3 regions of the Streptomyces colwelliae genome follow, and region 3 is predicted to be linked to each of the others. Evidence: riboswitches for the same ligand, from Rfam matches in the RefSeq annotation. Region 3 holds a riboswitch; each other region holds the start of a gene.
The links. Region 3 has a riboswitch for cyclic di-AMP ahead of ACNFOC_RS27015 (M23 family metallopeptidase). Riboswitches for the same ligand answer to the same signal wherever they lie in the genome.

Region 1 (9,800 bases), on a different contig from region 3:
GGCCATTGATGATGTTGGCGCTTGAGCGGACTTGTTCGAATCTGTGAGGAACCTGATGCTGGAGATCGCCGAGAACGGCCGTACGTGGGTGCTGTCGGGCCCCACGAGCAGCTACGCCGTCCATCTCACCGAGGACGACGAGCTGCTCCACCTGCACTGGGGCCCCGCGATCGGACTCGCCGACGCCGAGGAACTCGCCGCCCGCCCGCTGCCCGTCGGCTCCTCCTTCGAGTCCCCGCTCGACGGCCGCGAGGAGTACCCCGTAGAGGGCGGCCCCCGCTTCGCACGCCCCGCCCTGTCCGTGCGCACGCCAGAGCGCCGCGGCACGGAATGGACCTTCGAGCGGTACGACACCGAGGGCGACGAACTGCGGCTGCGCTTCCGGGACACCGGCCTTGCGATCACGCTGCACTACCGGACGCGTGGCGACGTCGTAGAGCGCTGGACGACGCTGGACAACGACGGGGCCGAGGCGCTGGAGCTGCTGCGCGCCGACTCCGCCGTGTGGACGCTGCCCGAGCGTGAGGGGTGGCAGCTGTCGCAGTTGCACGGGCGGTGGGCCGCCGAGTCGCGGCTGGTGCGTTCCGACCTCACCTACGGTGAGAAGGTCATCGGCAGTCGGCGCGGCCACACCGGGCACCAGCACCTGCCCTGGGTCGCCCTCGACACCGACGCGACCGAGGAGCGCGGCGAGGTCTACGGCTGTGCACTCGGCTGGTCGGGGTCCTGGCGGATCGCCGTGGCCCAACTCCCGGACGCGCGCGTGCAGATCACCGGCGGCGCCGGGTACGACGACTCCGGGCTGCTGCTCCTGGCGCCGGGGGAGTCCTTCACGACCCCCGTCTTCGCCGGACTGTGGAGCGACGCCGGGTTCGGCGGCGCCAGCCGCACCTGGCACGCCTACCAGCGGACGTATGTCATCCCGGACGCGGACCAGGACCGGCCGGTGCTCTACAACTCCTGGGAGGCCACGCAGTTCGACATCTCCGAGGAGCAGCAGGAGACGCTCGCGCGGCGCGCGGCGGCTGTCGGGGTCGAGCTGTTCGTGGTCGACGACGGCTGGTTCGGGAAGCGCACCAGCGACCGTGCCGGGCTCGGTGACTGGACCCCCAACCCGGACCGCTTCCCCGCCGGCCTCAAGCCCCTCGCCGACCGTGTCCACGCGCTGGGCATGCAGTTCGGCATCTGGGTCGAGCCCGAGATGGTCAACGCGGACAGCGACCTGTACCGCGCGCACCCCGACTGGGTGCAGTACCAAGAGGGGCGAAAGCGGACGGAGTTCCGCAATCAGCTCGTCCTCAACCTGGCCCGCGAGGACGTCCAGGAGTACCTCTGGGAGCAGCTCGACGGGCTGCTCTCCAGTGCGCCGATCGACTACGTGAAGTGGGACTTCAACCGCTGCTTCACGGATGCCGGGTGGCCCGGTGACGCCTATCCGCAGCGCCTCTGGGTCGACCACGTGCGCGCCCTGTATGCCCTGTTCGACCGGTTGCGGGCTGCCCACCCGGGAGTTGCCTTCGAGTCGTGCTCGGGCGGCGGCGGCCGGATCGACCTCGGCATCATGAGCCGCACGGACCAGGTGTGGACCTCGGACAACACCGACCCGCTCGACCGGCTCGCCATCCAGCACGGCTTCAGCCAGATCCACCCCGCGCGCGTGATGGCCGCCTGGGTCACCGACAGCCCGAACACCCAGCTCAACGACCGGGTCAGCAGCCTGCGTTTCCGGTTCGTGAGCGCCATGGCCGGAGTGCTCGGGGTGGGCGGCGACCTCTCGGAGTGGACCGAGGAGGAACTTGCCGAGGCCCGCCGGTGGGTGGACCTCTACAAGGAGATCCGGCCGCTCGTCCAGCACGGCGACCTCCACCGGCTGCGCCCGCCGCGCGGCGGACTGAGTGCCGTGCAGTACGTGCGCGGCGATGAGACCGTCGTCCTCGCCCTGCTCCAGGCGCAGCACTACGGCGAGCCGCTGCCGGCGCTCCGGCTGCGCGGGCTCGACCCGACGGCATCGTACGAATGCCTCGAAACGGGCGAAGTGCACCGGGGTGCCGTCCTGTTGCACCACGGGCTGCGGACCGGGCTGCGCGGTGACCTTGATGCGACGGTTCTCCGCCTCCGTCGCATCTGATCCCTCTGTCCCAATTGCTGCCTTCGTTCCAACTCGCTCTGGAATAAAGGAACCTGAGAGTTGCGTACGTGAGCAGCGTCATATTCGTGACCGTGCGTCGTTCGTCATGTTCACGTAATTGGCGTGCTTTTGCAGGGGAATTGAGGGGTTGAGTCCCGGGGGAATTCACGGAGGGTGACTGTGAATTCCCACAGGGACTCGCAAGGAACGCAAATCCGTGGAACCTCCTGCTTGTCCCTTTGCGTCTTCCTCGCTTACGTTCGCCACCAATCCGGACGGACGCCCAATCCTGCCGCCGACCGGACTCCGCACACACCCACCCGTATGCGGCAGGAGCGGGGGACCCGCAGGTAAGACGCCTGTTCCGGTCTCCGGAACGGGCTTGGGGTTTAGTCGCGACCAGCGCGCGGCCGGGCATCTCCAGCCCGCACCCGACAGCTCACCTCGCAGGCGCCGGAGAGGAATTCGTCATGCCCGCGAAGGGTAAGCACCGCCGCCCGAAGTCCCAGCGTTTCTCTCGCTCGATGGCCGTAGCCGGAACCGGCGGCGCCGCGCTCGCTCTTCCGCTCATGGGGGCCACCGGCGCCCATGCCGCGACCACGACTTCCGCTCCGGAAAAGGCAGTTCAGTCCGTTCCGGCGACCGAGAAGACGGTCACGGAGCAGGCTGCCGCGAAGACCGTCTCGAAGTCCTCGGGCGTCAAGACGTATTCGGTGAAGGCCGGCGACTGGCTCGCGAAGATCGCCGAGGAGCAGGACGTCACCGGCGGCTGGAAGAAGATCTACCAGGACAACCGCGAGGTCATCGGCGGCGACCCGTCGCTGATCCACCCGGGCCTGAAGCTCTCCCTCGGCGAGAAGGCCTCCACGGGCGGGACGAGCGGGACGGACACGACCAAGTCGTCCAACTCCTCCAAGTCGACCGGCTCTTCGTCTTCTTCGTCCTCGTCGTCCTCTTCCTCCTCGAAGAGCACTTCGGCTTCGCAGAGCGACGACAGCACGAGCACCTCCACCGGCTACACCCTCCCCGTGACCGGCGCCACCATCGGCACCGGCTACCACGTCGCGGGCAGCATGTGGTCCAGCGGCTACCACACCGGCGTCGACTTCGTCGTCCCGACCGGCACCACCATCAAGGCGGTCGCGGCGGGCACGGTCGTCTCCGCGTCCTACGACGGCGCGTACGGCAACGAGGTCGTCATCCGGCACGCGGACGGCGAGTACTCGCAGTACGCCCACATGTCGCAGCTGTCCGTCTCGGCCGGCCAGACCGTGACCGAGGGCCAGCAGATAGGCCTCTCCGGCGCGACCGGCAACGTGACCGGCCCGCACCTGCACTTCGAGATCCGGACCACGCCGTACTACGGCTCGGACGTGGACCCGGTCGCCTACCTCCGCTCGCACGGCGTCACCGTCGGCTGACACCAGGCCCCGACACCTGCCACACACCATCGAAGGCCGGACCCAGATCCTTGGGTCCGGCCTTCGGGCACAGCAGTTCCGGGGTCAACGCCCCTGATCAGAGACTTATTCCGACTTTGGACAACCCTTTACGAGTGGCTTATCTCACCGTCCGTCAACCCCTAATTACGATCGCGTAGGTCACACCCCAGGGTGAATTATGGTTGCCGTGGCTAACGATTCGAAGAGTGACAACAGATCAGTGATCGGGTCGTACGTGGCGGTGGGGGACAGCTTCACCGAGGGCGTCGGCGACCCAGGGCCCGACGGGGCGATGGTCGGCTGGGCCGACCGGTTCGCGGTACTGCTCGCGGACCGGCGGCCCGAGGGCGACTTCGAGTACGCCAACCTCGCGGTGCGCGGCAAGCTGCTCGACCAGATCGTGGCCGACCAGCTCACCCGGGCCAAGGAGATCGGCCCGGACCTGGTCTCCTTCTGCGCCGGCGGCAACGACATCATCCGTCCCGGTACCGACCCCGACGAGGTCGCCGAGCGCTTCGAACGCGCGGTCGCCGACCTCACCGGAGCCGTCGGCACCGTCATGGTGACGACCGGCTTCGACACCCGCGGCGTCCCCGTGCTCAAGCATCTGCGCGGCAAGATCGCCACCTACAACGGACATGTGCGGGCCATCGCCGACCGCTATGGCTGCCCGGTGCTCGACCTGTGGTCCCTGAAGACGGTTCAGGACCGGCGGGCCTGGGACGGCGACCGGCTCCACCTCTCTCCCGAGGGGCACACGCGCGTGGCGCTCCGCGCCGGTCAGGTCCTCGGTGTCGAGGTTCCGGCCGACCCGGACCAGCCCTGGCCGCCGCTGCCGCCGCGCGGCCCGCTCGACATCCGGCGCGACGACGTGCACTGGGCGCGCGAGTACCTGGTGCCGTGGATCGGACGCCGGCTCCGGGGCGAGTCCTCGGGAGACCACGTCGAGGCGAAGGGCGCGCTGTCTCCGGACGACATCAAGATGCGGATCGAGCGGGTGGCCTGAAGGGGTGAGCGGGTTACCGGGTCACAGGGTGGCGGGTGCGGTCGCCGCGCCAGGGGTGCTACGTCGTCGTACGTCCCGGTGCGGTCGGTCCGCCCTGCTCCACCGGTGAGGTGACCGCGCGGGAGTGGTGTACGGCGGTGGACGGACCGGGGTGCTGACATGACCCCGAACCTTCCCCGGCTGCCGGAAGGGTCCCGCCCGCATGCCCGCACCCACCCGTAGACCCGATCGATCCGCACGCGCACGCGTGGCCGTGCCGTTGCCCGCGCCGTCGCCGCGCTCGCCGTCGCCCTCCTCGCCGTAGGCCTCCCCGCGCTCGCCGCGTCCCCGGCGACCGCGGCGCGCCCAGCCCCGCCACGGTCACCGTCACCGGCGTGGGCAGTGCGACGGCCCGGCCCGACCTCGCGGTGATCGGCGCCGGGGTCGAGACCTTCGCCAAGACCCCGCAGGCGGCGCTGGATGCCCAGAACAAGGCGACGGACGTGCTGCTCACCGCCGTACGCCGACACGGGGTCGCGGAGCGCGACATCCGCACCGAGAGCCTGTCGCTGAGTCCCGTCACCGAGTACCAGAACGGGGTCTCGCACCTGGCCGGCTACCAGGCCGCGCAGTCCTTCTCCGTGAAGGTCCGCGACCTCGCCGCCACGGGGCGGATCCTCCAGGCGATCACCGACGCGACGGGTGCGGCGGGCCGTATCAACTCCGTTGCCTTCGACGTCACCGAACCGGCCCCGTCGCATCGCGACGCACGCGCCGCCGCGCACGAGGACGCTCACTCGAAGGCCCTCCAGTACGCGCACCTCAGCGGACACCGGCTCGGCCGGCTGGTCTCGCTCACCGATGACACGGCCGACGTGTCGCGGCCTGTCCCGGTGGCCGCGGACCTGCCCGCGGGGGTCGCGTCGGGTGTGCCCGTCGCGCCGGGTGGGATCCGCGCCACGGTCACGGTCACCGCGGTCTACGAACTGAACTGAGTGTCGAACTGAACTGAGTGTCTACGGGGGGACGGTTCAGGGGGCGGTCAACGCGGCCCGGTCGAGACCCAGTTCGCGGGCGAGCGCCTCGTCGACCCACTCCAGGGCCCGCGCCCGCGACACCGCGCCCGCGTACGCCGTCATCTGTACGGCGAGGCCGTCCAGGAGGGCCGTGAGGCGCAGGGCCGTGGTGGCCGGGTCCGGGCAGTGGAACTCGCCCGCGGTCACTCCCTCGGCGACGACCTCCGCGAGTGCCTGCTTCCACTGCCGGTCGAGATCGCGCGTGACGTCCAGGAGGGCGGGTTCGCGCAGCGCCGCGGCCCAGCCCTCGATCCACAGCCGCCAGCCCTTGGCCTGCCCGGTCGGCGCGTACCAGCGCACCGCGGCCCGCAGCCTGCGTAGTGCGGTCGTACGGCGGCCGAGCAGCTTGCGCAGATGCGCGAGATCGTCCTCGGCGGCGAAGGTGAACGCGGCGGCAACCAGCTTCTCCTTGGTCGAGAAGTAATAGAGCACCAGCGCGTTGCTCACCCCGAGCGCCGAGGCGACGTCGGCGATCCTGACCGCCGCCACGCCCCGCGCCTCGATCTGCTCGACGGCGGCCCGCAGCAACTCCGTCCGCCGCTCCGCCACGCTCAACCGCACTCTCGCCACGCGGTCACCCTAATCCGTTGCCCATAGGGGTGCCGTCCCGTACGTCACCGGTACCAGCCGAACCGTTCCGCGATGACCGGCAGCCGGTCCGCGACGATCGCGTGCGCGGCGGCGCGCGGTGTCGTGCCGTCGGCCTCCGCGCGGGCCAGCATCCGGTCGATCAGGGCACGCATCGAACGCCGGGTGTGCGCGAACGCCTCGTCCGCGTCGGCGCCGATGTCGCCGAACAGGGTCCACCACCACCAGGCGTTCGTCCCGGAGTTCACGACCACGTCCGGCAGCACGGTGACCCCGCGCGCGGAGAGCAGTTCCTCCGCCTCGGGCAGTACGGGCATGTTGGCCGCCTCGACGATCCAGCGGGCGGTGATCCCCTGCTGGTTCGCGGTGTCGATCGCGTACGACACCGCCGCCGGAACCAGCACCTCCGCCTCGATGGACAGCCAGTCCTCGCCGGGCAGTTCACGGTCGTCGGGGCGCAGCGCGGAACGGTCCACGGTGCCGTAGGTGTCCCGGGCCGCGAGCAGCGCGTCCACGTCGAGTCCGGCCGGGTTCGCGATTGTGCCCTTGATGTCGGCGACGGCGACGATCGTCAGCCCCGCGCGCGTGAGGAACCGTGCCGTGGCCCCGCCCATCGTGCCCAGGCCCTGCACGGCGACCCGTGTCCCCGCGTACGGCACGCCCGCCCGGTCCAGCGCCGCGAGCACCGACTCGGCGACCCCGCAGCCGCCGACCAACTCGTCCAGACCGATGCCGTCCACCTCGACCGCGAAGGCGTCCGCCAGCCGCCGCCGCGCCTCCGTCTCGTCGTCGAGCAGCGGATACACGGCCTGGATCGACGACACGAGCCCCGCCTCCGTAGCGGCCCGGTCGACCAGGTCCTGGGTGAGCCCGAGGTCCTCACCCGTCGTCCAGAAGCTCTCGATGTACGGGCGCATGGCGCGCAGATAGCGCACGAGGAGGCCGTACGACACCGGGTCCTGGGGGTCGCAGTCGATGCCGCCCTTGGCGCCGCCCAGGGGGACGTAACGGCCCTCCGGGTCGTAGTGCAGCGCCTCTTTCATGGTCATGCCCCGGGCGAGCCCGGCCACCTCGTCGAGCGTGCAGCCCGGCCGCATCCGCAGTCCGCCGCTGGACACGCCGCGCACCAGCCGGTCGACGACCAGGAAGCCCTGGCGGCCGGTGACGTGGTCGGTCCAGGTGAGCGACATCAAGGGGGCGGTCATGGGGCTCCTCGGGGCGCCGGCCGACAGGGCGGGTACGGGCGGGTCGAGTACGGAAGTCCGTACCGGACGGCAGGTGATGAACGGCATGCGATGAACGGTAGATACTGAACGGCGAGTCAGTATCGGAAGTGGCGCCGCGTCCTGTCAACGGAACGTCGAATTCCGTGCCGCGGTGTCAACCTCCGGCGCGGAACTTTGGTCTTTCCTTGGAAACCGGCCCCGGTGACGCCGATGCATCGGCGTTGTCACAGGGGTCGACCATAATGGAAAGCCTGAACGACCCGACCTGGAGGCATCGTGACCGGATTCCGTACGCTGAGCTCCGGGCTCCGCGCGCTGCAGCCCGCTGCCTTCGGCGCGGACCCGAGCGGCGAGCGCCTGGCGCGCATCCGTAGATCGCCCCACTTCAAGGACGGGGTCTTCCAGAACCCCGGGGGCAATACGAACGTCCGCCCGTCCGGCGGCACGATGCGCGAGATGGGGAAGTCCTACCTCGACAAGGAGCAGCGCGCCCGCCGCGCCCCCGACGGCACGCTGCCGGTGCACGCCACCACCCTCGCCGACCTGGCCAGGCCCGCCGCGACCGGGCTGCGGCTGACCTGGATGGGGCACTCCAGCGTGCTGGCGGAGATCGACGGCCACCGGGTCCTCTTCGACCCGGTCTGGGGCGAGCGCTGCTCCCCGTTCCCGTTCGCCGGACCCAAGCGGCTGCACCCGGTGCCCCTGCCGATCGCCGCGCTCGGCCCGGTCGACGTCGTGGTCATCTCGCACGACCACTACGACCACCTGGACATGCCCACGATCAAGGCGCTGGCCGACACGGACACCCTGTTCGCCGTGCCGCTGGGCGTCGGCGCCCACCTGGAGCACTGGGGCGTGTCGCCCGACCGGCTGCGCGAGCTGGACTGGCACGAGGAGACCAAGGTCGGCGGCCTCACCCTGACCGCCACCCCGGCCCGCCACTTCTGCGGCCGCGGTCTGCGCAACACCCAGCACACGCTCTGGGCCTCCTGGGTGGTCGCCGGAGACGAGCACCGGATCTACCACAGCGGCGACACCGGCTACTTCGAGGGCTTCAAGGACATCGGTGCCGCGCACGGCCCGTTCGACGCCACGATGATCCAGATCGGTGCGTACAGCGAGTTCTGGCCCGACATCCACATGACGCCCGAGGAGGGCATGCGCGCCCACCTCGACCTCCAGGGCGGGCAGCCGCACGGGGTGCTGCTGCCGATCCACTGGGGCACGTTCAATCTGGCGCTGCACGCGTGGGCCGAGCCCGGCGAGTGGACCGCGGACGAGGGCGAGGCGGTGGGCCAGGCCGTGGCCACACCGAGGCCGGGCGAGCCGTTCGAGCCGGGCGGCGACCTGACGACGGACCCGTGGTGGCGGCCCTTCGGGGGGACGATCGACCACCCCTGGCGGACCCCGAAGCCGGTGGAGACAGAACCGAAGCCGACGACCGCTCCGGCGGAGCTGGACCTCGCGAACGAGCGCTGACAGGGCGGGGCGCGCAAAGTGCGGAGCTCCCGCGGCAGGGTGAAGAGGGCCTGCCCGGTCGGCTCCGCTCAGTCGATGATCGCGGTGGCTTCGCCCTCGACCGGATGGTCCGGCACGTCCAGGGCGGCCACGCCGATCAGACGGTCCCGCATGTCCAGGACCGCCACGCCGATCAGTGTGCCCGGTGCCATCGGCGTGGACGGTCAGTTTCGCCACGTCGTCGAAGGACGCACCGACCGCGGCCGGCGCGGTGCCGACGCTGAGGTAGCTCCCCTCGACCTGGTCGGCGACGAAGACCAGCTTCGATCCGGTCGCCGATCGACACTTGCCGGTACCCCGGGGTCTACGCGCGGACTCGTCGGCGCGGGAGATCCTCTCCGACGTCGCCGACAGACGTGGACACGCTCTGTGATGCTCCGGGGTGTGATCGAGGGCGGTCGATCTACCGGGAAACGCCCCTGCGGCTCGACCCTGGGCGAGGGGCGGGTGAGCGACGGAGGGCAGGGCCGCGTCGACCCCCTCAGTCCCCGACGGCCGTTCGTGACCGCTTCCGATCAGGCATGATCGATTCTTTGTCCTTCTTCGGCATGTGGTCGAGGGGGTTATCGGTCTGTCGTACGAGGCCTCATACCAGAGCGGGACGCTCCCCGGGGGACTTTGTCAACTGCCCACCGCACCTGATGCGTTGACGACTACTGTGAGTGTCCGTCGGGCGACGTGGGGCCGAAATCTTCGGCTCTCTCGACCGGCACCGCGATGGCGTATGCCCGAATCGCGCACCCCGCGCGAACAAACCGGCCCGACGCACCAGTACGAGGACGCCGATGTCTCAACTCCGTGCACCGGCCGCACGCGCAGACCGCCGTGAGGGCGGCC
Region 2 (9,800 bases), on a different contig from region 3:
GCCAACTCCACGTACGCCTGGGGTATGACACACGGAAGCGACGCCTCCCCAAACCCTTAGGGGGAAGACGCCGCCTCCGTACGGCAGTTACTCAGGGCCTCTTGCCCAGGGCCTCAGCCCGCGCGGTGCACCACCGCGTCGCACATCTCCAGGAGGGCGACCTTCGCGTCGCACTCGGGCAGCGGGGCGAGGGCCGCGCGCGCGTCCTCCACGTACCGGACGGTGTCGCGGCGGGCCTGCTCCAGCGCCGGGTGGGCCCGGAGCCGGGAGAGGGCCTCGGCGAGCCGGGCGTCGTCCGTGAGGTCGGAGTCGAGCAGCTCGCACAGGGCGATGTCCTCGGCGAGACCGAGGCGGTCCGCCCGCTCCCGCAGGCGCAGCACCGGCAGCGTGGGGATGCCCTCGCGCAGGTCCGTGCCCGGGGTCTTGCCGGACTCCTCCCCGTCGGAGGCGATGTCCAGGACGTCGTCGGCGAGCTGGAAGGCGACGCCGAGCCGCTCGCCGTACTGGGTGAGGACGTCGACGATCGTGTCGTCGCAGCCGGCCATCATCGAGCCGAAGCGGCACGCGACAGCGACCAGGGAGCCGGTCTTGCCGCCGAGCACGTCGAGGTAGTGCTCGACCGGGTCACGTCCGTCGGACGGGCCGGCCGTCTCCAGGATCTGGCCGGTGACGAGCCGTTCGAACGCCTCGGCCTGCACCCGCACCGCCTCGGGGCCGAGGTCGGCCAGGGTGTGCGACGCGCGCGCGAAGAGGAAGTCGCCGGTGAGCACCGCGACCGAGTTGCCCCAGCGGGTGTTGGCGCTCTCCACGCCGCGCCGCACGGTCGCCTCGTCCATGACGTCGTCGTGGTACAGCGTGGCGAGGTGGGTCAGCTCGACGACGACGGCCGAGGGCACGACACCCGGCGCGTAGGGGTCACCGAACTGTGCGGCGAGCATCACGAGGAGCGGCCTGAACCGCTTCCCGCCCGCGCGCACGAGGTGCTGGGCGGCCTCCGTGATGAAGGGGACCTCGCTCTTGGTGGCTTCGAGCAGACCCTCCTCGACGGCCGCCATTCCGGCCTGGACATCGGCTTCCAGAGCCTGGTCCCGCACGCTCAGCCCGAACGGCCCGACGACGGTCACGAGGGGTCTCCTGTCTGCTGGTGTCCCTGGGCGGTCACACGGTTTGTCGATAGGTCGCTGGCATCACTCAAGTCAGCGTATCCGGTCAGCTTTCGATCACCCAGGCCGCCCACCCCGTCCAGCAGGGGCGGTATCGGATCACGACCGGTATGTTTTCGATCACCTGATAAGAACGGATATTTATCGACTTACGCGGAAGTAGTGGATCGTGTCCCGAACCGCACTGGAAGCCGAACCCGACGACCAACCGCCGCCCGAGGACGACCACGCCTTCTTCGGCCAGCCCAAGGGGCTGCTCACGCTCTCCGGGCTTGAGGTCTGGGAGCGGTTCTCGTTCCTCGGCATGCAGGCCATCCTCGTCCTCTATTTCGCGGATACCGTCGCGCACGGCGGCATGGGCATGTCGTCCGGAACGGCCGCATCCGTATCGGCAGCCTACGGAACCCTGGTCTATCTCGTCTCGGTCGCGGGCGGCTGGCTCGCCGACCGCATCCTCGGTTCGTACCGCGCGGTGCTGTGGGGCGGCGTCCTGATCGCCTGCGGGCACTACGCGATGGCGGTCCCCACCCCCACGATGACCTGGGTGGGCCTCGGGCTGATCAGCGCGGGCACCGGCCTGCTCAAGCCCAACGTGGCCACCATGGTCGGAAAGCTCTACCGCACCGACGACGAGCGCCGGGACGCCGGTTTCGCGCTCTACTACATGGCGATCAACATCGGCGCCTTCGCGGGCCCGCTGATCACCGGCTGGCTCGGCGACCACGAGGGCTGGCACTGGGGTTTCTCGGCGGCCGCGGTCGGCATGACGTTCGGGCTCATCCAGTACGTCGCGGGCCGCCGTCACCTGGCCGGGCGCAGGAACACCGCGGAGTTCGCGCTCGCGCCGGACGCGCTGCGCCGCGCGGTGCGACTGATCGTCGTAGGCATCCTGGCCGCCGCCGTGCTCGCGACCGGGCTGGCCGTCGCCGGCTGGCTGACGATGGGCCGCTTCGTCGACCTGCTCACCGTCATCTCCGTGATCGCGCCGGTCGTGTACTTCGCGGTGATGTTCATGAGCCCGCGCGTGAGCGCCGAGGAACGCGGCCGGCTGCGCCCGTACATCGTGCTGTTCCTGGCCTCCACGGTCTTCAACTTCATTCTCTTCCAGGCCTATTCGACGATGATGCTACTGGCCGCGTCGAACGCCGAGACGACCATCCTCGGCTTCGACTTCCCCGCCAGCTGGTACGCGAGCGCGCTCGGCGCCTTCGAGGTCGGGCTCGCGCCCCTGGTCGCCGCGCTCTGGGTCCGCATGGGCCGTAGCCAGCCGCACGCCTCCAACAAGATCGCGATCGGCGTCGTACTCGGCGGCCTGTCGTTCCTGCTGATGGTCCTGCCGACCTCCGGGCACGCGAACGACAGCTACACGATGTCGGCCTGGTGGATCGTCGGCTCGTACTTCCTGCTCGGCCTCGGCGACATCCTCCTGGAGACCTCCGGCATGTCGGCCACGACGAAGCTCGCCCCGGCCGCCTTCTCCAGCCAGACCATGTCCCTCTGGTTCCTGTCCCTCGCCCTCGCGAACGGCATCCAGGCCCAGACGGTGAAGCTCTACGACGACGTCTCCAAGCCGGCCTACTTCGGCGTCAACGGCGCGATCGCGGTGGCCGCGGGCCTCGCGGTGATGGCCGCCGCGCCGTGGCTGCGCCGCACGATGCACCCGGTCCACTGAAGCCAACGGAGCCCCAGGGGTCACGTCATGCACATCCGAACCTCCTTCCCCTACGAGACGGCCCACGAGGACCTCCGTATCCCGCTGCCCGACGGAACACGCCTCTACGCGCGCGTGTGGCGCCCGGTGACGGACGAACCCGTACCGGCGCTCCTCGAGTACCTCCCGTACCGCCTGACCGACTGGACGGCGCCCCGCGACGCCCAGCGCCACCCCTGGTACGCGGGCCACGGCTACGCCTCCGTCCGGGTCGATGTGCGCGGGCACGGCAACAGTGAGGGTGCCCCCGGCGACGAGTACGACGCGCAGGAACTCGCCGACGGCGTAGAAGTGGTCAACTGGCTTGCCGCGCAGCCCTGGTGCACGGGCAAGGTCGGCATGTTCGGCATCTCCTGGGGCGGCTTCAACTCCCTCCAGATCGCGGCCCTCGCGCCCGAGCCGCTCAAGGCGATCGTCACGGTCTGCTCGACGGACGACCGCTACGACAACGACGTGCACTACATGGGAGGTTCCGCCCTCGCGGTCGACCTGCACGCCTGGGCGGCCACCATGCTCGCCTTCGTCGCCCGCCCGCCGGACCCCGAGTACGCGGGCCTCGTCTGGCGCGACACGTGGCTCAAGCGCCTCGAACAGATCGACCCGTTCATCCACACCTGGCTCGCCCACCAGATCCGCGACGACTACTGGAAGCACGGCAGCGTCTGCGAGGACTACGGCGCGATCGACGCGGCCGTCCTCGCGGTGGGCGGCTGGCACGACCCGTACCGCGACACGGTCCTACGGCTCGTCGAACACCTCCCGCCGGACCGCGTACGCGGCCTGATCGGCCCGTGGTCGCACCAGTACCCGGACCGCGGCCTGCCGCCGGGCCCCGCGATCGGCTTCCTCCAGGAGACCCTCCGCTGGTGGGATCAGCACCTCAAGGGCATCGACACAGGAGTGATGACGGACCCCCTCCTCCGCGCCTACGTCAGCGACTCGCACCCTCCGGCCACGGTCTACGACACCCTGCCGGGCCGTTGGGTCGGCGAGCCCGCGTGGCCCTCGCCGCACGTGAAGACGACGACGTACGGCCTCCGGGGTGCCCCCGTGATCGTCCGCTCCCCCATGCACACGGGCGTGGACGCGGGCCGTTTCTTCCCCTTCGGGAACGACGCCGACCTGCCGCCGGACCAGCGGGACGAGGACGCGCGCTCCGCGTGCTTCGAGTTCGAGGTGCCGGCCGAGACGTGGGTGCTGGGGCGGCCGAGGGTGCGGCTGCGGCTGACCTGTGAGGTGCCGCGCGGGCAGGTGATCGCCCGGCTGTGCGACGTGGCCCCCGACGGCGCCTCGACCCTGGTCACCCGGGGTGTGCTGAACCTGTCGGCGCGGCATGGGCGGGACCGGGCGGTGCCGTGGACGCCGGGCACCACCGAGGACGTGACCTTCGAGCTGAACGGCATCGGGCACGCGTTCCCGCCCGGGCACCGCATCCGGCTCGCGGTGTCGTCGGCGTACTGGCCGTGGATCTGGCCGCAGCCGGAATCGGCGGCGGGGTTCACGCTGGACCCGGAGGGGAGCGCGCTCGAACTCCCGGTGCGGGAACAGGAGTTGACGGAGGACATCCGGTTCGACGAACCCGAGGAGGCCGAGCCCCTCGGGGTCAACTACCCGGCCACGCTGGACGAACCGCGCCCCGAGCGGCTGGTCGTACGGGATGTCGCGAAGGGCGAGTGGCGGCTGGAGGTGGACCCCCGGTACGGCGGCACGCGCGTGTACCCGGACGGGCTCGAGTTCACCGAGGACGCGTTGGAGACGTACACGATCGACGAGTCGGATCCGCTGTCGGCCCGCACCCGCTCGGACTGGTCGATCCGGCTGCACCGGCCGGAGCTGGGGTGGGACACGACCGTGCGGACGCGGTCGGAGATTACTTGCGACGAAACGGAATTTATTACCTCGAACGAGGTCATCTGCACCGAGGGCGAAGAAGTGATCTTCCACCGCACATGGGAGAAAAGGATTCCGAGAACTGCCAGTTGAGGATGAATGCCCGATTTGCCGTTCTTAATCCTCCCGTGAGTTGGGTCACGCGTTTCTGTGCGTGCCCTGTGTCCTGGTCTGCCCGCGTTTTCCCTTACGGCATTTGACAGTTGACCCTTGGCTCACGCAAAGGATCAAGTGCCTCATACGCCTCAGACCAAGGTCAATAGGGGTTAGGTGTGATTCCGCCACTTGTTCCGGACATGTGCTCTCGCATAGTTTCCCGGCCTGTCGAGCGGAACGCCGAATCCTGCCGCCGCCCGGCATCCCAGTCACGAACTTCTCGCACGGCAGGAGCGGGGGAACCAGGTAAGCCGCCGGGCCGGTCGTCATGACCGGAACGGCTTGGGGTTAAGTCACGTCCGTCAGGGCGTGGCCGGGCACCTCCCAGCCCGAACCCGACAGCTCACCTCGCAGGCGACGGAGAGGAACCTCGTCATGCCTGCATCCGCTCAGTCCCGCCGCGCCCGCCTCGTCCGCCGTGCCGTTCTCACCGGTACCGGTGTCGCGATCCTCGCGCTGCCTGTCGTCGGTGCGACCACCGCGTCCGCGGCCACCACGTCGACCACCGCCGCCTCGACCACGCTTGCCGGGTACCCCAACACCCTTGACGGGTGGATTCGGGAGTCGCTCGCGATCATGGCGCAGAAGGGGATTCCGGGTACGTACAACGGGATCTACCGGAACGTGATCCGTGAGTCTTCCGGGAACCAGTACGCGATCAACAACTGGGACTCCAACGCGGCGGCGGGTACGCCGTCGAAGGGGTTGCTTCAGGTGATCGACCCGACGTTCAACGCGTATCACGTTGCCGGGACTTCGTTTGACCCGTATGACCCGGTTGCGAACATCACCGCTGCTTGTAACTACGCCGCCGCGGTGTATGGCTCCATCGACAACGTGTACGGGGCTTACTAGAAATCGTTGGATCAGCCACGACGGGTTGTTTGTTTGACTGCCGCGCCGTCGTGGCTGGTCGCGCAGTTCCCCGCGCCCCTAAAAGCAGGGCGTTCTAGCTGAACAATCTCTCAAGTACCAGGGCGATTCCGTCGTCCTCGTTCGAGGACGTCACCTCGTCGGCTACCGCCTTGAGTTCGGGGTGGGCGTTGGCCATCGCCACTCCGTGGGCCGCCCAGTCGAACATCGGGATGTCGTTCGGCATGTCGCCGAAGGCGATGGTGTCGGACGGGGACAGGCCCAAGTGGCGGGCGGCGAGGGCCAGTCCCGTTGCCTTGGTGATGCCGAGTGGCTGGAGTTCGACGGTGCCGGGGCCCGACATGGTGACCGAGGCCAGGGAACCGACCACCGAGCGGGCCGTGGACGCCAACTCGTCGTCCTCCAGGGCGGGGTGACGGAGCAGCACCTTGCTGATGGGTTCGCACCAGAGGTCGTCCCGCTTGCCTACCCGTACCGCGGGGAGCGTGGGGTGCGGCATCAAGTAGCCGGGCTCGATCAGGGTGAGGCCGTCCACGCCGTCCTGGTCTACCGCCGCGTACACCTGGCCCACCTCCGCCTCGATCTTGCCGAGCGCGGTCTCCGCCAACTCCCGGTCCAGGGTGACCGACCAGAGCAGACGGTCCGCGCCGGCGTCGTACAACTGCGCGCCCTGTCCGCACACCGCGAGCCCCCTGCTGCCGAGGTCGTCGAGGAGCGGTCGCACCCTCGGGGCGGGCCTGCCGGTGACGACGAGGTGCCGGGCACCCGCCGCCGCCACCCGCCGCAGTGCGGCGAGGGACCGGTCGGAGAGTGTGTCGTCGCCGCGCAGCAGCGTCCCGTCCAGGTCGGTGGCGATCAGTGCATATGCGAGGGGTGCGGCCATGATCAGAGAATACGGATGGAACGCCCCACCGACTCGACACGAACCGGACGGCTCCTGCCTTCACATGCGTTGACCCGTGTTCCGGTTGGTTTGACAGTTACGGCCGTTATGCCGACTCCCGTACCACCAGTTCCGTAGGCAGAATCACGCCCGCCGTGTCCTCGCCGGCGATCTGGGCCAGCAGCATCCTCACCATCTCGGCGCTGATGCGGTCGTAGGGCTGGCGCATGGTCGTGAGGGCCGGGGTGATGGAGGTGGCCGCCGCCGAGTCGTCGAAGCCTCCGACAGCGATGTCATCCGGGACCGAACGGCCGGATTGTTGGAGGGTGTTGACGACGCCGAGGGCCATCAGGTCGGAGGCTACGAAGACCGCGTCTATGTCCGGGGCCTGGGCCAGGAGTCTGCGGGCCGCTTCCTCGCCGCCCGTGCGGCGGTAGTCGCCCTCGACCACCAGGGTGGGGTCGTGCGGGAGGCCTGCCTCCGTCAAGACGTCTCGGTAACCCGCCAGGCGGTCGGGGCCGCCGGGGGCGTCGAGCGGGCCGGTGACCATGGCGATGCGGCGGCGGCCGGCGGCGATGAGGTGGCGGACCATCTCCTGGGCGCCGTCGCGGTCGGCGGCGGCGACGTAGCTGTACTTGGAGGCTTTGCCGAGCGGTTTGCCGCAGGCCACCAACGGGATTCCCGCGTCCCGGAGTTCGGCCGCGACCGGGTCGCCGCTGTGGTTGGAGACGAGGAGTACGCCGTCCACGTGGCCCGAGGTGATGTACCGGGTGAGGCGGCGGCGTTCGTCCTTCGACGAGGCCAGCATCAGGAGCAGCGGGATGTCGTGCCGGGCCAGGTGTTCGGTGCAACCCCGCAGCAGGACATTGAAGTTGGGGTCCTCGAAGAACTTCTCCTGAGGCTCGGTGAGGAGGAACGCCACCGAGTCCGACCGTCCGGTGCTCAGGGAGCGGGCGTGCCGGTTGACGACGTAGCCCGTCTTCCTGATCGCCGTCTCCACCGCGGTGCGGGCGGCGGGTGAGACGTAGTGGCCGCCGTTGAGGAACCGGGAGACGGTCCCCCGGGAGACCCCTGCCTCCCGGGCCACGTCGTGGATGGTGGGTGGTTTGCGGCGTCCGTTCGGACTGGTGGTCATGTTCCTCGTTCTGCCCGTTCGGGTGCGGTGGGGGGAGGTAGGGCTTCGGGTTCGCTCAGTGCTTGCGCCTCACGCCTTTACCGATCCGCTCAGCAGATCCAGGGACCAGAAGCGCTGGATCACCAGGAACAGCGCGATCAGCGGCAGGATCGCGAGGAAGCAGCCCATGATGACCAGGGTGTAGAGCGCGGGCTGCGAGGCGCCCTGGTTGAGCAGGGTGTAAAGGCCCAGCGTGATCGGGAACTTGGTGTCGTCCGCGAGCATGACGTACGGCAGCAGGAAGTTGTTCCAGATGCCGACGAACTGGAACAGGAACACCGTGATGAGCCCCGGCATCATCATCGGCACCGCGATCCGCGAGAAGATCCGCCACTCGCTCGCGCCGTCCATGCGGGCGGCTTCGAGGAGTTCGGCGGGCACGGAGGCGGCCGCGTAGATACGGACGAGGTAGACGCCGTAGGGAGAGAGGATCGACGGCAGGAGCATCGACCAGTACGAGTCGGCCAGGCCCAGCTTCGACAGGAGGAGGTACTGGGGGACGGTCAGCACGATGCTCGGGACGAGGACGCCGGCCAGCATCAGCTTGAAGACGAACTCCCGGCCCTTGAAGGCGAATCGGCCCAGTGCGTAGCCGCCGGCGGCCGAGACCGCGGCCGACAGCAGGGCGCCGCCGCCCGCGTAGAAGAGGGAGTTGAGCATCCACTCCCAGTAGATGCCGTCCCGGTAGGAGCTCAGCTGCTTGAAGTTGTCGAGGAAGCCGGTGCCGGGGGCGAAGGTGAACGTGGAGAACAGTTCGCCGCGGCCCTTGCTCGCCGCGATGACCACCCAGACCACGGGGATCAGGCAGTACAGCGCGCCGAGGATCAGCACCAGGGTGGGCACCCAGGCGGTGCGCTTGGGCTTGCCGAGGGCCGGGCGGGCGTCGGTGGCGGTGAGGGTGAGGGGGGTCATGCCCGGTCCTCCCGGGTGTAGCGGTCGGAGACGCGCAGCAGCGTGAAGGAGAGCGCGAAGGTCGCCAGGGCCAGCACCACGGCGGTGGCGGAGGCGCCGTAGATGTCCGACCTGAGGAAGGCGGCGTCGTAGATGGCCATCAGCGGACTCCAGGAACTGGAGAGGCCGTTGGTCAGCGGCTTCAGCGCCATGGGCTCGGTGAAGACCTGGAGCGTGGCGATGACCGAGAAGAAGAACGTGAGCACCAGCGACGGCATCACGATCGGGATCTTGATCCGCAGGGCGATCTTCAGGTCGGACGCGCCGTCGATGCGGGCGGCCTCGTAGATCTCCTGCGGGATCGAGCGCAGGGCGGTGTAGATGACGATCATGTTGAAGCCCGTGCCGCCCCACACCGCGATGTTCGCGAAGGACAGGTACAGGTTGCCGCCGTCGAACAGGTCCGGCTGCGGGAGGTTGAACTCGCGCAGCAGGTAGTAGAAGGGGCTGACCGTCGGCAGGTACAGGAAGCCCCACATCAGTGCGGCGATGATGCCGGGGACGGCGTACGGCAGGAAGATCGCCAGGCGCGCGAACTTGGCGCTGCGTGCCTGCGGGGTGTCCAGCATCAGCGCGAAGACCAGCGCCAGACCAAGCATCGTGGGGATGACGATCAGGCCGTAACCGAAGGCGCGCAGGACGCTGTGGCCGAACTCGGAGTCGTTCAGGACGTCGGTGTAGTTGCCCAGGCCGTTCCAGACCTGCTGGCGGGCGCCCTTGCCGAGGCCGATGCCCTTGACCTGGACCTTGTGGAGGCTGAGCCACACCGCGTACCCGATCGGTACGACGGTGAAGGCGGCGAACAGGAGCACGGCCGGTACGAGGAACCAGTACGGCGCGCTGCGGCCACGGCGACGGAGGCGGCGGGGGCGGACGGAGGTGGCGGTGCCGTCCGCCAAGGGCCCGACCGTCGGCCGGTCGGAGCCCTTGAGCGGAGTGCTGGTCATGCCTCGGTCACCTTGAAGCCCTGCTTCTTCATGTCGGTGAAGGTCTTCGACT
Region 3 (9,800 bases):
CCGAACACCGCTTGGCCAACGGTCTGCGCGTGGTCCTCTCCGAGGACCACCTGACCCCGGTCGCGGCGGTGTGCCTCTGGTACGACGTCGGTTCCCGCCACGAGGTCAAGGGGCGTACCGGCCTGGCTCACCTCTTCGAGCACCTGATGTTCCAGGGCTCCGGACAGGTGAAGGGCAACGGCCACTTCGAACTGGTGCAGGGCGCGGGCGGTTCGCTCAACGGCACCACCAGCTTCGAGCGCACGAACTACTTCGAGACCATGCCCACCCACCAGTTGGAGCTCGCGCTCTGGCTGGAGGCCGACCGCATGGGCTCGCTTCTGGCCGCCCTGGACGAAGAGTCCATGGAGAACCAGCGGGACGTCGTCAAGAACGAGCGCCGCCAGCGCTACGACAACGTGCCCTACGGGACCGCGTTCGAGAAGCTGACCGCCCTCGCCTACCCGGAGGGCCACCCCTACCACCACACGCCGATCGGCTCGATGGCGGACCTGGACGCGGCCACCCTGGAGGACGCGCGCGCGTTCTTCCGCACCTACTACGCGCCCAACAACGCGGTCCTGTCCGTGGTCGGCGACATCGACCCCGAGCAGACGCTCGCCTGGATCGAGAAGTACTTCGGGTCCATCGCTTCGCACGACGGCAAGCCCGAGCCCCGCGACGGCACGCTGCCCGAGGTGATCGGCGGGCAACTGCGCGAGGTCGTCGAGGAAGAGGTCCCGGCGCGCGCCCTGATGTGCGCCTACCGCCTGCCGAACGACGGCACGCGCGAGTCCGACGCGGCCGACCTCGCCCTCACCATCCTCGGCGGCGGCGAGTCCTCGCTCCTCTACAACCGCCTTGTACGGCGCGACCGTACGGCCGTTGCGGCGGGCTTCGGCCTGCTGCGGCTGGCCGGAGCGCCCTCCTTGGGGTGGCTGGACGTCAAGACGTCCGGGGACGTCGAGGTGCCCGTCATCGAGGCCGCCATCGACGAGGAGCTCGCCCGGTTCGCCGAGGAGGGCCCCACGGCCGAGGAAATGGAGCGCGCCCAGGCCCAGTTGGAGCGCGAGTGGCTGGACCGTCTCGGCACGGTCGCGGGCCGCGCGGACGAACTGTGCCGGTACGCCGTCCTGTTCGGCGACCCGCAGCTCGCCCTGACCGCCGTACAGCGCGTCCTGGACGTGACGGCGGAGGAGGTGCAGGTGGTCGCCAAGGCCCGACTGCGCCCCGACAACCGCGCGGTGCTCGTGTACGAGCCCATCGCGGACGAGGATGACGAAGCAGAAGCCGGCGACGAGAACGAGGAGGCGGCCAAGTGACCGAGCTCGCCACGATGGAATTCCACCCGCAGCCCCAGGCCGGCGAGGCCAGGCCGTGGGCCTTCCCGGCCCCGGAGCGCGGGACGCTCGGCAACGGCCTGACCGTGCTGCGCTGCCACCGCCCCGGCCAGCAGGTCGTCGCCGTCGAGGTGCTCCTGGACGCGCCCCTGGAGGCCGAACCGGCCGGCCTGGACGGTGTCGCCACGATCACCGCGCGGGCCTTCTCCGAGGGCACCGACAAGCACTCCGCCGAAGAGTTCGCCGCCGAGCTGGAGCGCTCCGGCGCCACCCTCGACGCACACGCCGACCACCCCGGGCTGCGCCTGAGCCTGGAGGTCCCGGCCTCGCGTCTGGCCAAGGGGCTCGGTCTGCTGTCGGACGCGCTGCGGGCGCCCGCCTTCGCGGACAGCGAGGTCGAGCGGCTGGTCCGCAACCGCCTCGACGAGATCCCGCACGAGACGGCCAACCCGTCCCGCCGCGCGGCCAAGGAGCTCTCCAAGGAGCTGTTCCCGGCGACCTCGCGCATGTCGCGCCCGCGCCAGGGCACCGAGGAGACCGTCCAGAAGATCGACTCCGGGGCCGTACGCGCCTTCTACGACCGGCACGTCCGCCCCGCGACGGCCACCGTCGTGGTCGTCGGCGACCTCACCGGCATCGACCTGGACGCGCTGCTCGCCGACACCCTGGGCTCGTGGACGGGCTCCACCGCCCAGCCGCGTCCCGTGCCGCCGGTGACCGCCGACGACACCGGGCGGGTCGTGATCGTGCACCGTCCCGGCGCCGTCCAGACGCAGCTGCTCATCGGCCGCGTCGGCGCCGACCGGCACGACCGCGTGTGGCCCGCGCAGGTGCTCGGCACGTACTGCCTCGGCGGCACCCTCACCTCCCGCCTGGACCGCGTCCTGCGCGAGGAGAAGGGCTACACCTACGGTGTGCGGGCGTTCGGCCAGGTGCTGCGTTCGGCACCCGACGGCACGGGCGCCTCGATGCTCGCCATCAGCGGCTCCGTGGACACCCCGAACACCGGTCCCGCGCTGGACGACCTGTGGACCGTGCTGCGCAAGCTCGCCGAGGGCGGACTCACCGACCCCGAGCGGGACATCGCCGTACAGAACCTCGTCGGGGTGGCGCCGCTCAAGTACGAGACCGCCGCGGCCGTCGCCAGCACGCTGGCCGACCAGGTCGAGCAGTACCTGCCCGACGACTACCAGGCGACGCTGTACCAGCAGCTCGCCGCGACCGGCACCGTGGAGGCCACCGCGGCGGTCGTGAACGCCTTCCCGGTGGACCGTCTGGTGACGATCCTGGTCGGCGACGCGGAGCAGATCAAGGAGCCCGTCGAGGCTCTCGGCATCGGCGAAGTGACCGTCGTCCCGGCCGAGTAGACGACAAGTAGAGAGCCGATCGGCGGCACGCGCGTGTGGGGGCCCTGGTGACTGAAGAGTCATCAGGGCCCCCTAATGTCCGAATTGGGGGAGAGGTTGCCTGTCTGCCCTGTGGCATGTGCAACAAAAACCGTGATCCGTTTGGGGATTGAAAGTTGCCCCCCTTAGCGTCGGTCCGGCTGTCCGTCAGGCACCGCGCCGCACTCGTGGCACCGGACAGTCATCGCCGAGTCCCCGTACGGCGCGAGCCAGGGGAGCCGGGGACCCACAAGTGTCCCTGGGGTGAATCGGACGCCCGCGCCCAGCGAGGGGGTCCGTAGGAGACCTTCCTGCTCCGAACCCGTCAGCTAACCCGGTAGGCGAGAAGGAAGGAAAGGACCAGCCACTCCATGGCGTTCACCCGCGCCACCGGGAAGCACCGTCGCCCGAGCCGGACCCATCGCACCACCGTTCGTGTCGCGAGTGTCGCGGCCCTCACCACCACCGGCGTCGTCGGTACCCTCGCGAGCGCCCCCGCGTTCGCCGCGGAGCCCGCCCCCGAACAGACCGGTCTCACCCCCGTCGTCGCCATGGGCGACTCCGTGGCCGAGAAGATCGACGCCCAGGCCGTCGCCCAGCAGCAGGCCGCCGCTGAAACGCTGGCCAGGGAGACCGCCCGGGCCAAGGCCGCCGCGCAGGCCAAGGCGGAGCGCGAGGCCGAGGTACGCGCCGCCCGCGCGGCCGAGCGCAAGAGGCTCAACACCTTCGTCGCACCGGTCACCGGCTCGTACGTCTCCACCGGCTACAAGACCGGCGGCTCCCTGTGGTCCTCCGGTGCCCACACCGGCATCGACTTCCACGCCTCGACCGGCACCTCCGTGCACGCGGTCGGCTCCGGCACCGTCGTCGAGGCCGGCTGGGGAGGCTCGTACGGCAACCAGGTCGTGATCAAGATGGCCGACGGCATGTACACCATGTACGGCCACCTGTCGTCCATCGGTGTCTCCGTCGGCCAGACGGTCACCCCGGGCGAGCAGATAGGCCTCTCCGGGGCGACAGGCAACGTCACCGGACCGCACCTCCACTTCGAGGCCCGCACGACCGCCGAGTACGGCTCCGACGTCGACCCCGTCGCCTACCTCCGCAAGCACGGCGTGAACGTCTGACGACACGGCGCCGCACTTCCCGAAGCCCTGGCTCGCCGGCCGGGGCTTTCGGCGTTTCCGGAGCCCTCCTGTCCAAAAAATATCCATGGATTCCGGCCCGCCATCGGAAATTCCCGCTCATTGCAATAGAGTCACGGAACACACGTCAATCGTCGACGTTTCACGGGGATTAAGGCGGAGGTCGGACATGCGTATTCCGGCGCACTCGGTATGCACGGCGATCCGGGACGACATCGTCGCCGGTGTCTACGAGCGCGGCAGCCGTCTCACGGAGGAACTCCTCGCGCGCCGGTACGGGGTCTCGCGCGTCCCCGTCCGGGAGGCCTTGCGCACGCTGGAGGCCGAGGGGTTCGTGGTGACCCGGCGGCACGCGGGCGCGTGCGTCGCGGAACCGACCGAGCAGGAGGCCGCCGACCTGCTGGAGATGCGGATGCTGCTGGAGCCGCTCGGCGCCTCGCGGGCCGCCCAGCGGCGCACCGAGGCCCACCTCAAGGTGCTGCGCGGCCTCGTCAGGCTGGGCCAGGAGCGCGCCAGGAGGGGCAACAGCGAGGATCTGCGCTCCCTGGGCAGCTGGTTCCACGAGACGCTGGCACAGGCCTCCGGGAGCCCCGCGCTGACCTCGATGCTGACCCAGCTGCGGCACAAGATCGCCTGGATGTACGCGGTGGACGCACCGGCCAACCCCGTGGAGTCCTGGGCCGAGCACGGGGCCATCGTGGACGCGGTGGCGCGCGGCGACGGCGAGCGCGCGCGGGCGATCACCGCCCTGCACACCGAGCGCGCGGGCACCGCGCACCGGCTGCGCTTTCCCGGCGGCGCGAACGGCACGGAGCGTGTGAGGACTTCGCAACCTCCCGTAAACATGTCGGGTCTGCGGCATTAACACGGGCGCCGTATACAAAGAGAGGTAATTCGCGGGGGATTATTTATGCTGCCCGTAAGTGGAAATTACGAAGGGCTCGCCCGGTAATTCGGACGAGCCCTTCGAGGTTGCGGTGGATCGTTTTTGGGCGAAAAGCACCGCGACCGTCAATTGCGGGGTTGTCAGACGGTCTCGGGGAGTTCTTCAAGGCCCTCCGCGACCAGCTTCGCCAGGCGGTCGAGGGCCGCGTCGGCGCCCTCGGCCTCGGAGGCGAGGACGATCTCCTCGCCGCCCTGGGCGCCCAGGCCCAGGACCGCGAGCATGGAGGCCGCGTTGACGGGGTTGCCGTCGGCCTTGGCGATCGTCACGGGGATACCCGAGGCCGTGGTGGCCCGGACGAAGATGGAGGCGGGGCGGGCGTGAAGGCCCTCCGCCCAGCCGACGTTGACGCGGCGCTCAGCCATGTGATGCTGCCCTTCAGAGTCTCAGGGTTGTCTAGACCAGTTTCCCACACGTGAAGCGAGCCCGGACCGGTCCCGTGGACCGTCCGGAGCGAGTCGTCGGACCGCGGCCTCGGCCCGACTTCCCCTTGCTGTTTTCTCCCACAGACTGCCTCGCGCCGTTGTCAGACGCGAGCCGTACGCTGGGGCCCATGCAGACCTCGTCGGACCGGCACGAGTACCCCGCCCACTGGGAAGCCGACGTGGTGCTGCGCGACGGGGGTACCGCGCGCGTCAGGCCCATCACCGTCGACGACGCCGAGCGCCTGGTCAGCTTCTACGAGCAGGTCTCCGACGAGTCGAAGTACTACCGCTTCTTCGCGCCGTATCCTCGCCTGTCCGCCAAGGATGTCCACCGCTTCACGCACCACGACTTTGTGGACCGGGTGGGACTCGCGGCCACCGTCGGCGGCGAGTTCATCGCCACCGTACGCTATGACCGCATTAGTGCCGACGGGCGTGTCGCCTCCGCCCCCGCCGACGAGGCCGAGGTCGCCTTCCTCGTGCAGGACGCGCACCAGGGGAGGGGCGTCGCCTCCGCCCTCCTGGAGCACATCGCGGCCGTCGCCCGCGAGCGCGGCATCCGCCGCTTCGCCGCCGAGGTGCTGCCCGCCAACAACAAGATGATCAAGGTGTTCACGGACGCCGGCTACACCCAGAAGCGCAGCTTCGAGGACGGCGTCGTACGCCTGGAGTTTGACCTCGAACCCACTGATCGGTCCCTCGCCGTGCAGCGCGCGCGGGAGCAGCGCGCCGAAGCGCGGTCCGTACGACGGCTGTTGGTGCCCGGCTCGGTCGCCGTCGTCGGCGTGGGCCGCACGCCCGGAGGAGTGGGCCGCAGCGTTCTCGACAACATCAGGGACGCCGGGTTCACCGGCGGCCTGTACGCCGTGAACAAGGCATTCCCCGAGGAGCGGAAGGACCTCGACGGGGTGCCGGCGTACCGCTCGGTCCGCGACATCGAAGGCCCCGTGGACCTCGCGGTCGTCGCCGTCCCCGTCGAGCACGTCCCCGAAGTCGTCACCGAGTGCGGCGAACACGGGGTGCAGGGGCTCGTCGTCGTCACCGCCGGGTACGCCGAGAGCGGCCCCGAGGGACGCGAGCGCCAGCGCGAACTCGTGCGCCACGCGCGCACGTACGGCATGCGCATCATCGGGCCGAACGCCTTCGGGGTCATCAACACCGCGGCCGACGTACGGCTGAACGCGTCCCTCGCGCCCGAGATGCCGCGCCCCGGACGCATCGGACTGTTCGCGCAGTCCGGCGCCATCGGCATCGCCTTGCTCTCCCGGCTGCACCGGCGCGGCGGCGGGGTCACCGGAGTCACCGGCGTGTCCACGTTCGTGTCGTCAGGCAACCGCGCGGACGTGTCCGGAAACGACGTCCTTCAGTACTGGTACGACGATCCCGACACCGACGTCGCCCTCATGTACCTGGAGTCCATCGGCAACCCCCGCAAGTTCACCCGCCTCGCCCGGCGCACGGCGGCGGCGAAACCGCTGGTCGTGGTCCAGGGCGCCGGATCCGCCCCCCAGGGACACGCGGTACGGGCGACGCGGCTGCCGCACGCGACCGTGTCCGCGCTGCTGCGCCAGGCCGGGGTCATCCGCGTCGAGACGATCACCGAACTGGTCGACACGGGGCTGCTGCTCGCGCGCCAGCCGTTGCCCGGCGGTCCGCGCGTGGCGATCGTCGGGAACTCCGAGTCGCTCGGGCTGCTGACCTACGACGCGTGCCTCTCCGAGGGGCTGCGGCCGCTCGCTCCGCTGGATCTGACCACGGCGGCAACGGCGGGGGACTTCCATCGGGCGCTGTCGGAGGCGTTGGCCGACGAGGCGTGCGACGCGGTGGTCGTGACCGCGATACCCGCGGTGGGGGAGGGGCCGGCCGAGGACGCGGCGTTGGCGGAGGCGCTGCGCTCCGCCGCGGCGGCGGTTCCGGGGAAGCCGGTACTGGTGGTGCACGTCGAACTCGGCGGGCTGGCCGAGGCGTTGTCCGCCGCGATGAGCACGGCGCCACAGGTCGCTTCCAGGGCGCCCGGTGCCGACGGAGGCGCCGACCGGTCCCGCCCTGCGGAAGGACCACCCCGACGGAGCACCGCGGAACCGGAGCGGGCCGCCACCGCGACGCCCGCCCCCGAAGGCGGCGGCCTCATCCCCGCCTTCCCCGCCGCCGAGCGCGCCGTCCGCGCCCTCGCCGAAGCCGTGAAGTACGCGCAGTGGCGGCGCGAGGCCACCGACCCCGGCCGGGTGCCCGAGTTCGAGGACATCGACGAGAAGGGCTCCGCCGGACTGATCGGCGGGCTGCTCGCGCGCGGGCAGGGCCTCACCCTCGGCGCCGACGAGACGTGCGAACTGCTCGGCAAGTACGGCGTCGACGTCCACCGCGCGCTGCCCGCGCCCACCCCCGACGCCGCCGCCGAGGCCGCCCGCACCCTCGGCTACCCGGTCGCCCTCAAGGCCACCGCCCCGCACCTGCGCCACCGGGCCGACCTGGGCGGCGTACGCCTGGACCTCGCGGACGAGGACCAACTGCGGCGGGCGTACGCCGAGTTGGGCGAGCTGTTCGGGAAGCCGGAGGAACTGCGGCCGGTGGTGCAGCGGATGGCGCCGCGCGGGGTCGACACCGTCGTACGGGCCGTCATCGATCCGGCGGCGGGGGCCGTGCTGTCGTTCGGGCTCGCCGGAGCCGCCTCGCAGCTGCTCGGGGACACCGCGCACCGGCTGATTCCGGTCACGGACCGGGAGGCCGGTTCGCTGGTGCGGTCGATCCGGACGGCGCCGCTCCTGTTCGGCTGGCGCGGCTCCACGCCGGTCGACACGCCTGCCCTGGAGGAGCTGATGCTGCGGGTGTCGCGGCTGGTCGACGATCACCCCGAGGTCGTCGCCGTGACCCTGGAGCCGGTCGTCGTGGCCGCGCACGGCCTGAGCGTGCTCGGCGCCTCCGTCCGCCTGGCCCCGCCACCCGCCCGCGACGACCTCGGCCCGAGGACGCTTCCCGTGTACTGACGGCCGCTTCCCCCGTACCGATCCCGTGTCCTGGTACCGGTCCCGTGTACTGAGACGGCTGTGACGAGACAGTGCTCGGCGGTGCCTCGCAGTCAGTGCGCCACCGTAGGATGGACGTCATGGCCAAGACCAGTACGACGACCCAGGGGCTGCGTGCGGCGATCGAGCGCAGCGGCTACTACCCGGCCCTCGTGGCCGAGGCGGTGGAGGCCGCCGTGGGCGGCGAGCCGATCCGGTCGTTCCTGGTCCACCAGGAGACCACGTTCGACCAGAACGAGGTGCGCCGCCACGTGACCGTGCTCGTCCTCACCGGCAACCGCTTCATCGTCAGCCACACCGACGAGCAGGCCGCCGACAGCACCTCCCCGACGCCGTACGCCACGACGTCCACGGAGTCCGTGAAGCTCGGCCGGATCTCGTCCGTGGTGCTCAGCCGCGTGGTCGCCAACCCGGAGTCGTACACGCCCGGCACGCTGCCCCGCGAGGTCGTCCTGACCATCGGCTGGGGTGCCGTCGCCCGGATCGACCTGGAGCCGGCCGCCTGTGGTGACCCCAACTGCGAGGCCGACCACGGCTACACGGGCAACTCGACGGCGGACGACCTGAGCCTGCGCGTCAGCGAGGCCGGCGACGGCCCGGAGACTGTGCAGCAGACCCTCGCCTTCGCGCAGTCCCTCTCCGAGGCGACCGCGGACGTACCGCGATAATGGCGCAGCCAGCCACCTGGGACCACCCCGAGCCCCTCGCCGTCGAGTCCGCGCCCGTCCCCGAGTACGGCTCCGGCTCCCTCGCCGACCTGCTGCCCACGCTGGCCGCGGGCATGGGCGTACCCGGTACGACCGCGGCGATCCCGGAGCTGACGGCGGCCGACCGCAACTGCGTCTTCCTGATCGACGGCCTCGGCTGGGAGCAGATCAAGGACCACGCCGACGAGGCGCCCTACCTGTACGCGCTCCTCGGCAGCTCGCGCGGCGGCACCGGACGCCCGCTCACCGCCGGCTACCCGGCGACCACCGCGACCTCCCTCGCCTCCGTCGGCACCGGCCTGCCGCCCGGCGCCCACGGCCTGCCCGGCTACACCGTGCGCAACCCGGCCACCGGCGAGCTGATGAACCAGCTGCGCTGGCAGCCGTGGACCAAGCCGAAGTCCTGGCAGCCGTACCCCACGATCTTCCAGCTGGCCCACGACGCGGGCGTGCACGCCGCGCAGGTCTCCTCGCCCACCTTCCAGAACACCCCGCTGACGAAGGTCGCGCTCAGTGGCGGAACGTTCCACGGGCGGCTGACCGGCGAGGAGCGCATGGACCTCGCGGCCGAGCAACTGGCCGCCGGGGACCGCTCCTTGGTGTACACGTACTACGCCGAACTCGACGGCGCCGGCCACCGCTACGGCATCGCCTCCGACACCTGGCGCGGTCAACTCATGTACGTCGACCGGCTCGTCCAGCGCCTCGCCGAGCAACTGCCGCCGCGCAGCGCGCTGTACGTCACCGCCGACCACGGCATGATCGACGTGCCCTTCGACGAGGAGCACCGCATCGACTTCGACGCGGACTGGGAGCTGCGCGCCGGCGTCGCCCTCCTCGGCGGCGAGGGCCG

Region 1: linked by a shared signal. The riboswitch ahead of ACNFOC_RS15215 (M23 family metallopeptidase) and the one ahead of ACNFOC_RS27015 (M23 family metallopeptidase) in region 3 are both predicted to bind cyclic di-AMP.
Region 2: linked by a shared signal. The riboswitch ahead of ACNFOC_RS31905 (transglycosylase SLT domain-containing protein) and the one ahead of ACNFOC_RS27015 (M23 family metallopeptidase) in region 3 are both predicted to bind cyclic di-AMP.

The regions. Positions count from the first base shown of each region.
Region 1 covers NZ_JBLTJC010000060.1:2,434-12,233, reverse strand. Annotated here, with positions in the region: gene ACNFOC_RS15220 (alpha-galactosidase) at 56-2,128, shown strand; cyclic di-AMP (ydaO/yuaA leader) riboswitch at 2,432-2,594, shown strand; gene ACNFOC_RS15215 (M23 family metallopeptidase) at 2,599-3,549, shown strand; gene ACNFOC_RS15210 (SGNH/GDSL hydrolase family protein) at 3,791-4,576, shown strand; gene ACNFOC_RS15205 (SIMPL domain-containing protein) at 4,951-5,550, shown strand; gene ACNFOC_RS15200 (TetR/AcrR family transcriptional regulator) at 5,587-6,201, opposite strand; gene ACNFOC_RS15195 (glutamate dehydrogenase) at 6,246-7,424, opposite strand; gene ACNFOC_RS15190 (MBL fold metallo-hydrolase) at 7,722-8,924, shown strand; partial or broken gene ACNFOC_RS15185 (RidA family protein) at 8,993-9,249, opposite strand; partial or broken gene ACNFOC_RS15180 (sensor histidine kinase) at 9,749-9,800, shown strand, end outside.
Region 2 covers NZ_JBLTJC010000188.1:7,297-17,096, reverse strand. Annotated here, with positions in the region: gene ACNFOC_RS31920 (polyprenyl synthetase family protein) at 114-1,124, opposite strand; gene ACNFOC_RS31915 (peptide MFS transporter) at 1,333-2,835, shown strand; gene ACNFOC_RS31910 (CocE/NonD family hydrolase) at 2,863-4,857, shown strand; cyclic di-AMP (ydaO/yuaA leader) riboswitch at 5,121-5,292, shown strand; gene ACNFOC_RS31905 (transglycosylase SLT domain-containing protein) at 5,296-5,775, shown strand; gene ACNFOC_RS31900 (HAD family hydrolase) at 5,870-6,676, opposite strand; gene ACNFOC_RS31895 (LacI family DNA-binding transcriptional regulator) at 6,783-7,811, opposite strand; gene ACNFOC_RS31890 (carbohydrate ABC transporter permease) at 7,881-8,762, opposite strand; gene ACNFOC_RS31885 (carbohydrate ABC transporter permease) at 8,759-9,748, opposite strand; gene ACNFOC_RS31880 (ABC transporter substrate-binding protein) at 9,745-9,800, opposite strand, start outside.
Region 3 covers NZ_JBLTJC010000141.1:4,007-13,806, forward strand. Annotated here, with positions in the region: gene ACNFOC_RS27005 (M16 family metallopeptidase) at 1-1,301, shown strand, start outside; gene ACNFOC_RS27010 (M16 family metallopeptidase) at 1,298-2,686, shown strand; cyclic di-AMP (ydaO/yuaA leader) riboswitch at 2,901-3,062, shown strand; gene ACNFOC_RS27015 (M23 family metallopeptidase) at 3,076-3,831, shown strand; gene ACNFOC_RS27020 (GntR family transcriptional regulator) at 4,019-4,714, shown strand; gene ACNFOC_RS27025 (HPr family phosphocarrier protein) at 4,876-5,157, opposite strand; gene ACNFOC_RS27030 (bifunctional acetate--CoA ligase family protein/GNAT family N-acetyltransferase) at 5,346-8,201, shown strand; gene ACNFOC_RS27035 (DUF5998 family protein) at 8,312-8,908, shown strand; gene ACNFOC_RS27040 (alkaline phosphatase family protein) at 8,908-9,800, shown strand, end outside.